Linked DNA regions of Egicoccus sp. AB-alg2. Each later gene encodes a partner of the first gene's protein in a complex. Links are inferred from orthologs where the notes say so. Each region holds a gene or a part of one and is shown in the gene's direction. Other genes may lie near its edges. The genes, in order: trxA and ACERM0_RS06105.

Evidence for each region.
Region 2: the proteins of trxA (region 1) and ACERM0_RS06105 are in contact, whole or in part, in an NMR structure (PDB 2IPA), measured with the Bacillus subtilis proteins. The link is inferred for Egicoccus sp. AB-alg2 from one-to-one orthologs.

The regions. Positions count from the first base shown.
Region 1 is NZ_JBGUAX010000007.1:205,448-211,939, forward strand. The notes cover bases 1,270-4,168. They hold trxA (thioredoxin), read left to right. Parts: upstream 1,270-2,506; coding sequence 2,507-2,830; downstream 2,831-4,168. Other genes in these bases: trxB (thioredoxin-disulfide reductase), read left to right, coding at 1,384-2,400; ACERM0_RS15175 (YgjV family protein), read left to right, coding at 2,934-3,548; ACERM0_RS15180 (trimeric intracellular cation channel family protein), read right to left, coding at 3,562-4,164. Also shown: ACERM0_RS15155 (hypothetical protein), read left to right, coding at 1-287; ACERM0_RS15160 (B-box zinc finger protein), read right to left, coding at 701-1,240; ACERM0_RS15185 (N-acetylmuramoyl-L-alanine amidase), read left to right, coding at 4,287-5,372; ACERM0_RS15190 (MFS transporter), read right to left, coding at 5,389-6,492. UniProt on the Bacillus subtilis protein: Participates in various redox reactions through the reversible oxidation of its active center dithiol to a disulfide and catalyzes dithiol-disulfide exchange reactions.
Region 2 is NZ_JBGUAX010000003.1:183,472-190,021, reverse strand. Bases 992-3,948 are described here. They hold ACERM0_RS06105 (arsenate reductase ArsC), read left to right. Parts: upstream 992-2,241; coding sequence 2,242-2,655; downstream 2,656-3,948. Other genes in these bases: ACERM0_RS06100 (APC family permease), read left to right, coding at 2,652-3,905; ACERM0_RS06110 (PhoH family protein), read right to left, coding at 992-1,814. In the rest of the region: ACERM0_RS06115 (hypothetical protein), read left to right, coding at 19-414; more of ACERM0_RS06110, read right to left, coding at 411-991; ACERM0_RS06095 (isoprenyl transferase), read right to left, coding at 3,982-4,749; transcription elongation factor GreA, read left to right, coding at 4,915-5,415; ACERM0_RS06085 (DNA-binding response regulator), read left to right, coding at 5,598-6,338; ACERM0_RS06080 (DUF6027 family protein), read right to left, coding at 6,335-6,550. UniProt on the Bacillus subtilis protein: Catalyzes the reduction of arsenate [As(V)] to arsenite [As(III)]. In vitro, can dephosphorylate para-nitrophenyl phosphate (pNPP).

The DNA.
Region 1 (6,492 bases):
GGGCCGCCGAGCCGGCGCCCGAGGCCGCGGAGCAGGACGCGGCCACGGAGCAGGACGCGGCGACGGCCGACCTGGGCAGCGCCGACGACCGGCAGGCGGCGCAGCGCTGCCTCGACGCCCTGCCCGACGACGCCCTGCCCGCCTACCTGGAAGCGGCGCGCTACGACGGTCGCGAGGTGGTCGCGGTCGGCCTGGTGACCCTCGACCCCGGTACGCAGCGCTTCACGGTGCCGGAGGTGCGCGTGCTGGACCGGGAGACCTGCGAGGTGGTCGCCAGCCGCCCGTGAGTCCGGCGGGAGGGACTCTCCCTCACTCGTTCGATTCACGCCGTGTTCTCGGCCATCCGGCAGCGCCCGCGAGTGCGCGCAGGTCGGCGGCATCCCCGTGACCACCGGCCCTGCTGGCCGCGCCACGTCACACGGTCGGTGCGCCAGGTCACCGCACGGTCGAGGCAGCGGCGCGCGGTCGAGGCAGCGGTGCACGGTCGAGGCAGCGGCGCACCCGTGCGCTGCTGGACTGACCATGCGTCGCTCGTTCGACCTCGTGTCCGACGGTTGGGCGCACCGTCGGCCCCCGGACGTCGGCACGCCGAAACCTGGCCATGCTCAGGGAGTGGGTGGGCGTGCGGTGGGCCTCGCCGTCGCCACCCGCCGCGAAACCCAGCCGCCGGACCGCGCCAGCGACCAGCGTGACCGAGGCGTCAGCGCTGCCGCACCACGATCCAGCCGCCGTACATCGCGGCCGGGTAGGCGAGAAAGGCCAGTTCGCGGACCGTGGTCGGTCCCGCCGCGGTGGCCATGCCGATGGCGACGCTGAAGCCGGCCGCGGTGAGCGCGATCGCGCGGACGTAGGGCGTGCTGACCTCGTCCGTGGCCCAGTAGACCGCGCGGGCCACCCCCCAGCCGATGACGCCGGCCGAGATGAGGAAGAACGCGCCCCCGATCAGGATCGGCCCGAGCAGCAGTCCGCCGAGCGCGGCGGCGGCCAGGCCGATGGCGGTCGCCTTCACGGCGGTCGTCGTCGGCAGTCGCTCGCCCGGCGCGGGTGCCGCGACCGCGCCCCGGGCCCGCGAGCGGCTGCGGGGGCGAGGCGTCGACGCGCCGTCCTGGCGTGCACAGTCGGGGCACTTGTAGCCGACGGCCGCCTCGACCCCGCACGACGGGCAGATCGGCGTCTCGCACGCCGAGCACGACAGACGTGTCTCCACGTCGGGATGGCGGGGGCAGGTCGGGGCGTCCACGTCGCCCAGGGTAGGCAACCGTTCACCTCGAACGGGAATGCCACCGTGCAGGTGGCCGTTTAGGCTCTCGACGCAGGTGACGGCCGACGGCGGCCGTCACTCCCGCCTGCTCCCCGCCGTCGTCGACCACAGGTGCCCGCCGCATGTCCCTGACCGTCCCGCCCACTCCCGGTGCCGCAGACCAGGCCCCCGACGCGCGCGTCCACGACGTCGTCATCATCGGCTCCGGCCCCGCCGGGCTGACCGCCGCGCTGTACACGGCCCGCGCCAACCTCGAGCCGCTGTTGGTCGAGGGCGTCGTCGACGGCGGTCCGACCGGTGGTCAGCTCACCCTGACCACGGACGTGGAGAACTTCCCGGGCTTCCCCGACGGGATCATGGGCCCCGAACTCATCATGAACATGCGCTCGCAGGCCGAGCGGTTCGGGACCCGGTTCGTCACCGAGGACGTCACCGCGGTCGACCTCGACGGGCCGGTCAAGACCCTGAAGACCGCTTCCGGGCAAGAGATCGCGACCCGGTCGCTGATCATCGCCACCGGCGCCAAGCCGCGCCGGCTGGACGTTCCGGGCGAGACCGAGCTGTGGGGCTCGGGCGTGTCGGCGTGCGCGACCTGTGACGGGTTCTTCTTCAAGGACAAGCACGTCATCATCGTGGGCGGCGGCGACTCCGCCATGGAGGAGGCGATCTTCCTGACCAAGTTCGCCGCCAAGGTCTCGGTCGTCCACCGCCGCAGCGAGCTGCGCGCCTCCAAGATCATGCAGGAGCGCGCGTTCAAGAACGACAAGATCGACTTCGTCTGGAACGCCGAGGTGGCCGAGATCAAGGGCGCCGACGGTCAGGTCAGCGCCGTCGTGCTGCGCGACACCGTCACCGGCGAGACCCGCGACTTCGCGTGCGAGGGGCTGTTCCTGGCCATCGGGCACATCCCGAACACCTGGCTGTTCGAGGGCGCGCTCGAACGCGACGGCGAGGGCTACCTGCTCGTCGACCAGCCCTCGACCGCCACCAACGTGCCGGGCGTGTTCGCCTGCGGCGACGTCATGGACCAGGTCTACCGGCAGGCCATCACCGCCGCCGGCACCGGCTGCCGCGCCGCCATCGACGCCGAGCGCTTCCTCGCCGAGCACACCTCCGCCGCACCCGACGACCCCCGCTGACCCACCCGAACGGTCGTCCGGTGGGTACGGGCACGGCGGAATAGCCTGTCGCCTCCGACGCGTTCACCCGCGAGACGTCCCACCATCGACACGAAGGAACACGAGCATGGGCGCGACCCCCGTCACCGACGGCGAGTGGAAGACCGAGGTCCTCGAGGCCGACGCCCCGGTCCTGGTCGACTTCTGGGCCGAGTGGTGTGGTCCGTGCCGCATGGTCGGCCCGATCGTCGACCAGATCGCCGAGGAGCACGCCGGCCAGCTCAAGGTCATGAAGCTCAACGTCGACGAGAATCCCGGCACGGCCCGCGAGTACGGCGTCATGTCGATCCCGACGCTGATGGTCTTCAAGGGCGGCCAGCCCGACAAGCGCATCGTGGGCGCCAAGCCGAAGTCGGCTCTGCTCGCCGACCTCGCCGACTACGTGGGTTAGGCCTCGCCAGCCATCCGTCGCGCTGCCCCGGGCCCCTTCGCCCGGGGCAGTCGCCGTGAGGGGGTGGAACGGCCCCGCACGCACCGTCCGAGGAAACTGCGCCATGCCCGACGTCGTGGAACTGATCGGCTACCTGGCCTCGGGGCTGATCGTGCTCAGCCTGCTGATGGCGTCCGTGCTGCGACTCCGGGTGGTCAACCTGGTCGGCTCGGCCGTGTTCACCGCCTACGGCGCGCTCATCGGGTCGCTGCCGGTCGTGCTGACCAACGGCGCCATCGTCTGCATCAACGTCTACTACCTGGCCCGGTTGTGGCGTGACCGCACCGGCAACGGCTACTTCGAGGTCGTGGCCAGCGACACGCGCGCGCCCGTGCTGCGCCGTTTCGTCGACTTCCACCTCGACGACATCCGGCGTTTCCAGCCCGACTTCGCCGGGGTCCGGGACGACCACCTGGCCTGGTTCGTGCTCCGCGACGCCGTCCCGGTCGGCGTGGTGCTCGCCCGCCGCGACGGCGAGGTCGGTCACCTCGACGTCGACTACGTCACCCCGGCCCACCGCGACTTCACCGCCGGGCAGGTCCTCTTCGGCGCGTCCGGGGCCTTCCGTGGGGCCGGCATCTCGCGCGTCACCGCGCACGCGGCGACCAGTGACCACCGGCGCTACCTCGCCCGCATGGGGTTCGCCGAGGACGGCCAGCGCTGGCGACGCGAGGTGTGACGGCCGCCCGCCCTCACGCCTCCGTTCGCGGCGTCGGCAGCCGCAGACCGACCACCCGGCTTCCGATCCGTACCGCGATCGCGGTCGCCGCGCCGGCGATCACGGCCAGGGTGGTGTCGATCGGCTGGAGCAGGAAGCAGACGCCGGCGCCCGCCGCGGCCGCGGTCGCGTAGAAGTCACCCGAGCGGTACAGCACGCCGGGTACCGCGCCGGTCAACAGGTCGCGGATCACGCCCCCGCCCACGCCGCTGACCGCGCCGGCGAAGACGGTGCCCCAGAATCCGAAGCCGGCCGACAGCCCGCGCTCGGCCCCGAGCGCCGCGAACAGGCCGAGGCTGACCGTGTCGAACGCGTAGAGCGTGCGCCCCGTGGGCACGAACCGGTGCAGTGCGAACACCATGACGCCGGTCGCGAACACCAGCCACAGCAGCGTCTCGTCGCGCAGCGCCGTGGGCGGGACGATTCCGACCACCACGTCTCGAATGGAGCCGCCGCCGACCGCCGTCACCGCGGCAAGCACCAGAACGCCCACGATGTCGAAATCCCGGCGAACCGCGGCCAGCGCACCGGTCACGGCGAACGTGACCGTGCCGACGTAGACCAGTGCCTGCTCCACCGTCGTCCTCCGCTGTGCGCCCGGACCCGCGCATACAAGCTTGCGGCCGCGGCCGGCGTCGCCGCCGCGGCAGGGCGGACGTGACCTCGGGCTTGCACCGAGGGCCTAACCTCTGCGCCCGTATGGAACTCATCCAACTCGGAACGGCCGGCGCGGAGGTCGAGGACGTCCAGGGACGCCTCGCCGATCTCGGCATGGCCTGCGACGACGAGACCGGCGTCTTCGGCGAGACGACCCGGGCGGCCGTGCGCGCCTTCCAGCAGCAGCGCGGTCTGCCGGCCGACGGCATCGTCGGCCCCGACACCTGGCACGCGCTGGTCGGCGCCTCCTACCGCCTGGGCGACCGGATGCTGTACGTGACCCGGCCCGTGCTCCAGGGCGACGACGTCCGGGACCTGCAGCGGCGGCTCAACCAGCTGGGTTTCGACGCCGGCTACGAGGACGGCCTGTACGGGTTGCAGACCTTCGAGGCCGTCCGCGAGTTCCAGCTCAACGTCGGCCTGAACAACGACGGCATCGCCGGCCCGGACACCGTCGACCTGCTGCGCCGCCTCTACCGCCAGCACCAGGAGGCCCCGGCCTACGCGGTGCGCGAGCGCGAATGGTTGCGCAGTGCCCCACGCCTGTCGATCGCCGGCGTGCGCATCATGATCGATCCTGGACACAGCCCCGAACTGCCCGGGTTCGTCAACCCCGAGGGCATCGAGGAACAGCGAGTCACCTGGGAGATCGCCGCCCTGCTCGAGGGCCGGCTGGCCGCGCTGGGGGCCCACGTCATCCTCGCGCGTGGCCCGGCCACCTCCCCCACCCCGTCGGAGCGGGCCCAGCACGCCAACCGCGAGGACGTCGAGGCCATCCTGTCCATCCACTGCAACGGCCTGGCGTCCCCGGCGGCGCACGGGGCGGCGGCCTACTACTTCGGCCACGACGGGGCCGTGTCCGAGCGCGGCCGGCTGCTGGCCCAACTGGCGGTGGACAAGGTCGTCGAGGCGACCGGCACGCTCAACTGCCGCACGCATCCCTCCACCACCGCGCTGCTGCGCGAATCGCGCGCGCCGGCGGCGCTGATCGAGCCGGGGTTCCTGACCCACCCGTGGGAGGGCCGCAGGCTGGCCGATCCCGGCCACCAGCGCGACGTCGCCGCGGCACTGGCCGACGCGGTCGTGGCCTTCCTGACCGGGGATCGCACGCTCGCCGGGGTCGCCTGACGCTGCTCCGGGCTGGTCAGCCCGGCGACACGCTGGGGCGCAGACGGCGGGCGCCGGTGTTGATGACCAGTGCCCCGAGGGCCACGCAGCCGGCCCCGGCGAACAGCGCCAGCGCCGGACCGCGCACGTCCACCGCCGCCCCGGACAGCGCGGCCCCGGCGGCCACGCCGAACACGACCGCGGACTGGGTCCACGACTGCGCCTCGGTCTGGGTGCCGGCCAGCGCCAGGTCGTCGATGAGCTGGAAGGCGCAGATGGTGGTCGGTGCGAGGAACAGGCCGCCGACGAACAGCGCCACGGCGAACGAGCCCAGCGAGCCCAGCGCCAGCGGCAACAGCGTCAGGCCGAGGGCCATGACCACGACCAGCACGCGCAGGCGCTGCTCGAGCGTCCCCGGCCAGGACCGGGAGCCGTACACGAGCCCCCCGAGCAGGCTGCCGCCCGCGATCGCGGCCAGCAGGCCACCGGCGGCGTCCGGCTCCCCGGCCAGTTCGGCCACCGCCGGCACGACGATGTCGATCACGCCGAACACCACCGCGATGCAGGCGAAGGCCAGCACCATCACCCGAATGCCGACCGCCCGCAGGGCCCCGCCGACGCCGACCGCGTGCACGCGCGGCGGGATCGCCCGCGCCGCCCCGGTCGCCGCGTAGCCCAGGGCGCCGACCATCGCGATGGTGCCCGCCACGATCACGGCGACCCCACCGCCGAGCCGTGCGTTGATGGCCGCCGCCGCGAGCGGCCCGACGATGAACCCGAGCTCCACGGCGATCGAGGACACGGCGAACGCCGTCTCGCGCTGGCGACCCGTGGGGAACAGCCGGGACAGCAGCACACGCGAGCACGCGGTCACCGGTGGCAGGAACAGCCCCGTGATCACGGTCACCACCACCAGCAGCGGCACCGGCGCTCCCCGGCCGGCGAGCACCGCCAGCGCCGCGGTCCCGGCGGCGTACACCAGTGCGTCCGGCACCAGGAGGCGGGCCTGTCCGATCCGGTCCGCCAGCCGGCCCTGCACGGGTGAACCGAGCCCGACGCCGATCTGATGGGCGGAGGTGACCAGGCCCGCGGCGGCGTAGCCGTAGCCGTGGCCGCGCAGCATCAGCACGATCGCGAGGGC
Region 2 (6,550 bases), on another replicon or contig:
TCCCGAGGTTCGTCGCCCATGGCCCGCCAGAAGAGCAACGTCGAGCGGATCCGCCAGCCCGTCCCGTGGCGACTCCCGCTGCGCATCGCGCTCGTGCTGGGCGGCGTCGCCGCCGGCATCGCCCTCGCACTCGCGCTGACGCCGCGCGGCGACACGCTCGCCTTCGACGTCGGCCTGGTGCGCGGCGCGCTTCTGGGTCTGCTGCTGGGGGCGGTCGCGGCCGGACTCGTCCCCAACCGCGGCGCCCGTCCGCCGTCGGCGCCGCCCAAGATCCGCCCGAGCGGCTTCGACGCGCTGCGCGTCGAGATGGAGCAACAGCGCGCCACCACCCCCGTCGGCGACGCTGCTGAGGTGCGTGCCGACGGGCGGGCCGTCGCCAAGGACGACGGCCGCGTCCCCGGTGAAGCCGGTTAGAAGATCGTGGCGGCGTGCTCGGCCAGCGGGCTGCGAACGCCCTTGGCGAGCGTGACGTGCCCGAACAACGGGCTGCCCTTCATCTTCTCGATCAGCGCGGCCATGCCGCCGTACGGGGAGATGTAGGGATTGTCGACCTGTCCGAGGTCGCCGCAGAACACGACCTTGGAGCCGGTCGCCATGCGCGTCAGCACGACCTTGAGCGCCGACAGCTCGATGTTCTGGGCCTCGTCGACGATCACGAACTCGTCGGTGATGGAGCGTCCCCGCAGGTAGGTGATGGCCGCGAGCTCGAGCTGGCCCCGGTCGATCAGCGAGTCGATGGTCGACTGGATCTGGCGGTGCTCGCGCGCCCCACGCCCCCCGGCCGCCACACCGGCGCCCGCCGCGTCCCCGCGCCGCAGCAGCGCGTAGAGGTTGTCGTGGACGGCGGCCATCCAGGGGGCGAGCTTCTCGTCGAGGTCACCGGGCAGGTAGCCGATCTCCTGGCGACCGACCGCGATGAGCGGGCGGTAGACCGACAGGCGGCGGTAGGCGGTCGCCTCGAGGACCTGCTCGAGTCCGGCCGCGAGCGCCAGGAAGGTCTTGCCCGTGCCGGCCATGCCCATCAGCGACACGCAGGGCACATCCGGGTCCAGCAGCAGGTCGATCGCGAAGGTCTGACGCACGTCGCGTGGCGCCATGCCGAACACCGAGCGGTGACCGGCCACGCGGTGGATGGTCGCGGCTCCCTCGTCGTCCACGTCGAGCACGCGCCCGAGGCCCGACGACGACCGGCCGGCCTTCAGCACGAGGCAGGCGTTGGGCCACAGCGCCCCGCCGGCCGGTGCGAGATCGACCAGGTCGGCGTCCAGGCGCGCCTTGCCGTCGCGGTGCAGCAGGTCGAGGAAGGCCGCGTCGACCTCCAGCTCCACGAGCCCGTCGTCGTGCTCGCTGGTGCGGGCGGTGTCGCCCCGGTAGTCCTCGACCTCGACGCCGAGCTGGCTGCCCTTGATGCGCAGGCCGGCGTCCTTGGTCACCAGCGTCCCGGCGAGTCCGATCGCGACGCAGAGGATGCGGTGGTCGGCCTTGCCCTTGTCGAGGTAGGGCGGCAGTTCCACGTCGACGTGGTTGGACTCGATCCGTACCGAGCCGCCCGACGGCAGGCTCAGGGCGTCGCGAAGCCCGCCCCCGCTCTGCACCCGCAACTCCTCGATGGCGCGCAACGCCAGCCGCGCGTTGCGCCCCACGTCGTCGAGCGACGTCTTCTTGCGGTCGAGTTCCTCGATGACCACCAGGGGCAGGACGACGTCGTGCTCGTCGAACCGGAACAGCGCGTTCGGGTCGGCCAGCAGGACACAGGTGTCGAGGACGTAGGTCCGCCGAGCGGACGTACCTCGCCGAGTGGTGGTTCGCGTCATCGTCGACATGCGTGGCTCCCAAGGGACGGCCAACGTGGCGTGAGTACGCCGGCGTCGGACCGGAACGAAGAACGCCACCCCATTCGGGGTGGCGCGAGCAGTGCGGTGATGTCGGGCCGGGGCTCCGGGCGTGCGACGGTCCGCGCGTCCGGCAACCGGTCCGGCACCTCGGGAAGTGGATCCCCGGTGGGCGGCAGTCCGGTCAGGAAGTCCCGTGAGAGATGGTCGGGCGGCAGATGCGGCACCGTGGTCGTCTCGGTCGTCGGCGGTGGGCGTGCGACGTCGATGACGGTACCCCCGAGGCCCCCTGGGGCGGCGGAACCTCGACCACCATCCCGGGGACGTTCACCGGCCGGCCACCACCGCGCACCACGTGGCGAAATAGCTCGACTAGCATTGAGCAAACGCGAATCGTCGAGGTGTCTCCATGACCGACCGCCCCACCGTGCTCTTCCTCTGCGTCCACAACGCCGGCCGCTCGCAGATGGCGGCCGGGTGGCTGCGCACCCTCGCCGGCGACCGGGTGCAGGTGCTGTCGGCCGGCTCGGCACCGGTCGACGAGGTCAACCCGGCTGCGGTCGCCGCGATGCGCGAGGTCGGCATCGACATCGCGGACCAGCAGCCGCGCCGGTGGACCGACGAGGAGCTGTCGTCCACGGACGTGGTGGTGACCATGGGCTGCGGCGACGAGTGCCCCTACGTGCCGGGCACGCGCTACCTCGACTGGGAGCTCACCGACCCGGCCGGCAAGGGCGTCGACGACGTGCGCCCGATCCGCGACGAGATCGAGCGTCGCGTGCGTGGCCTGCTGGCCGACCTGGCCGTCGAGCCGACGGCATGACCCGCCCGTCGGAGTCGCTGGCACGGCGCCTGACCCTGGGCGACGCCGTCGTCGTCGGACTCGGCGCCATGATCGGCGCCGGCGTGTTCGCGGCCCCGGGTCCGGCCGCCGCGGCGGCCGGGTCATGGCTGCTGGTGGGCCTGGCCCTAGCGGCGCTGGTGGCCTACGCCAACGCCACCTCGTCGGCCCAGCTCGCCGCGCTGTACCCGGAAGCCGGCGGCACCTACGTCTACGCCCGCGAGCGACTCGGCGAGTACTGGGGGTTCCTGGCCGGCTGGAGCTTCGTCGTCGGCAAGACCGCCAGCCTGTCCGCGATGGCCCTGACGTTCGGCGCCTACGTCGCCCCGTCGCTCGCCCGGCCGATCGCGATCGGCGCGGTGGTGGCGATGGCCACCGTCAACTACCTCGGCGTGGAGAAGACCGCGCGGCTCAGCCGCGCCATCGTCGCGATCGTGCTCGCCGCGCTGGCCGTGACCGCGGCCGCGGCCCTGCTCGGGGGCAACGCGTCGCTGGACCACCTCGACGCGACGCTGCCGGCCGGTCCGTTCGGGGTCCTGCAGGCGGGCGGGCTGCTGTTCTTCGCGTTCGCCGGCTACGCGCGGCTGGCGACGCTGGGCGAGGAGGTGCGTGACCCCACCGAGACGATCCCGCGCGCCATCCCGCTCGCGCTGGGCATCGTGGTCGTGGTGTACACGGTCGTGCTCGGCACCGCACTGCTCGCCGCCGGGCCCGAGTTGCTGGCGGCGTCACCGGCCCCGTTGGTCGCGGCCGTCGAGGCCGGCGGTCTGGCCGGGTTGGCCCCCGTCGTGCAGGTCGGCGCCGCGGTCGCCGCCGCCGGTGTGCTGCTCTCGCTGCTCGCCGGCGTGAGCCGCACGACGCTGTCGATGGCGCGCCGCCGCGAGCTGCCCGGGTTCCTCGACGCCGTCCACCCGACGCGTCGCACGCCGCACCGGGCGGAGATCACCGCGGCGGTGGTCGTGTCGGCGATCGTGCTGGTCGCCGACCTGCGCGGCGCCATCGGGTTCAGCTCGTTCGCGGTGCTGACCTACTACGCCCTGGCGAACGCGTCGGCCGTCACGCTGACGCACACGGAGCGGCGCTGGCCCCGGTGGCTGGCCGCGTTGGGCGTCGGGCTGTGCGTGCTGCTGGCCGTCACGCTGCCGCAGGTGGCGGTCGTGGGCGGGCTGGTGCTGCTGGGCGTCGGCTCGCTGGTGTGGCTCGCCACCCGCACCTCGCGTCAGCGGCCGTAGCGGCGGGATCGGCGTCGCCTCGTGCGCGGGCGCCTCGATATCGCCTCGTGCGCGGGGCGCCCCGACGCGAGGCCGCTCAGCGGCCGTAGCGGCGGGATCGACGCTGGTAGTCGCGCAGGGCGCGGAGGAAGTCGATGCGACGGAAGTCGGGCCAGTACGCGTCGCAGAAGTAGTACTCGCTGTGGGCCGACTGCCACAGCAGGAAGCCCGACAGGCGCACCTCGCCGGAGGTCCGGATGATGAGGTCGGGATCGGGCAGGCCGGTGGTGTAGAGGTGGTCGCCGATGTCCTCCGGGCGCAGCGTGCGGGCGAGGTCCTCCAGCGAGCAGCCCTCGCCGGCCCGGGCCTGCAGCAGTTTGCGCAGCGCGTCGGTGATCTCCTGCCGGCCCCCGTAGCCGACGGCGATCTGGACCCGGAGCCGGTCGTTGGCAGCGGTGGCGCGCTCGACCTCGGCGAGCGCCCGACGGGTGTCGTCCGGCAACAGGTCGAGGGCGCCCACGGCGGTCAGCCGCAGCCCGCGACCGTCGTCGGCCAGCCGCCGCACCGTCTCCTCGATGATCGACAGCAGCCGCGCGACCTCCTGGTCGTCGCGGCCGAGGTTGTCGGTGGACAGCAGCCACAGCGTCACATAGGGGACGCCCATCTCCAGACACCAGCCGAGGAACGGGTCGATCCTGGCGGCGCCCAGCGCGTGACCGGCGCTGGGGTCGTCCAGGCCGCGTTCGCGGGCGAACCGCCGGTTGCCGTCCAGGATCACGCCGACATGGCGAGGCAGCGGCCCGCCGGACAACTCCTCGGCGAGCCGACGCTCGTAGACCCGGTAGGCGACGTCGGCGAGACCCATGACGCCGAACTGTAGTGCCCCGCCCGGGTCGGGCGACCAATGTCGTTGGCGCACGTGTCGACCCGCGTGGTAGGCTCTGCCCTCGTCACGCCCGGACCTGCACGCGGTCCGGGCGTTCGTCGTGGCGGGGGGGCGCCGTTCCGGTCGTGCCCCAGCCGCGGACCCATGTTTGCCGTCGATGTGTTACGAGGTGTTTCCACCGTGGCCGAGACCTGGTTGAGCCAGGAGGCGTACGACCGTCTCCAGGCCGAGCTCGAGACGCTGAAGACCGAGGGTCGTGAGCAGATCTCCGCGGAGATCGAGGTGGCGCGCGCCCATGGTGACCTGCGCGAGAACGCCGAGTACCACGCCGCCAAGGACGAGCAGGGCAAGATGGAGGCCCGCATCCGGCAGCTCGAGGCGCTGCTGCGGGATGCGCGCATCGGCCAGCCGCAGGACACCGACGAGGTCCGGCCGGGCCTGGTCGTGGTGCTCGACGTCGAGGGCGACGAGGAGACCTACCTCGTCGGCTCCCGCGAGGACCAGCACGAGGACCTGGACATCCTCTCGGCCGACTCGCCGATGGGGACCGCGGTGATCGGCGCGCGCGCAGGCGACAAGGTCCACTTCGACACGCCGACCGGGATGACGCTCGAGGTCACGGTCAAGGACATCCGCACCGCCTGACCCTTGTGGGCCGGAAAGGCGTCCTGACGGGCGTTTCGGGCGGTTTCGCGCGTGTTGTCGGCTCTGGCGCGCGGTCTAGGCCCGCCGGACCAGGTGGACTGGACAGCAAGATCACCCCTGCCAAGGGTGCCGAAGACCGTTCCGGGACGGTTTGATACCGCGACCTTCCGGAAGGTTCTGCCGTGCCCACCCGTGGTACCCCTCTCGGCGATACCGGCGCGACCGTCGACGTGCCCGACAGCCCTGGTGCGATGTCCGAGCTCGGTGAGCTGTTGAGCACCGAGGCCGTGGTCGGTGCGCCGGCCACGACGGTGCTCGTGTGCGACGCCCGGCCCGTGGTGCGCGCCGGCCTGCGCGCGATCCTCGCGGAACAGGATCTCGTCGGCGAGTGCGGCCTCGACAACGCCGTCGAATCGGTGCAGGAGCTACGCCCGGCCATCCTCGTGGCCGGCCTGCGCGACGACGACCCGGAGACGTTCCGGATCGTGGCGACGGCGAAGGCCCTGCACGACACGCTGCGGGTCCTCGTCGTGGCCGACGGCGCCACGGTCATCGACCTGCGGGAAGCTGTCATCGCCGGGGTGGACAGCTTCCTGCTGACCAGCGCGCCGGCCGAGGAGCTGCGCGACGCGGTGATGCGCACCGCCAAGGGCGAACGCATCATCTCGCCCTCGATCGCGATGCAGCTGGCCGGGACCTGGCGGCACGAGCCGCGCGAGTCGGGTGCCTCGGCGCTGACGCCCCGCGAGCTCGAGGTGCTGCAGTTGCTGGCGGAGGGGCTGACCAACCAGCAGGTCGGGTCGCGGCTCGGACTGTCGGCCCGCACGGTGAAGACCCACGTGCAGAACCTGCTGGTGAAGCTGGACGTGCCTGACCGCACCGGTGCGGTCGCCCGCGCGTTCCGGCTCGGCCTGATCCGCTAGGTCGGGGACGCGTCCTCGTCCGCGGCGCCCTCGTCCGCGGCGGCCTCGACGCCCGCGCGCAGCCACGCGACCACCTCGCGCATGCCGTGGTAGGCGCTCAGGCGCGCCCGGTCGTCGCCAGCCTGTTCGGCTCGTGCGACCAGGCGGGCCAGGTGGTCCACCCCGGACACGCCCAGCTCCAGGACCGCCTCGTTGCCGCCGGCGGCCCAACG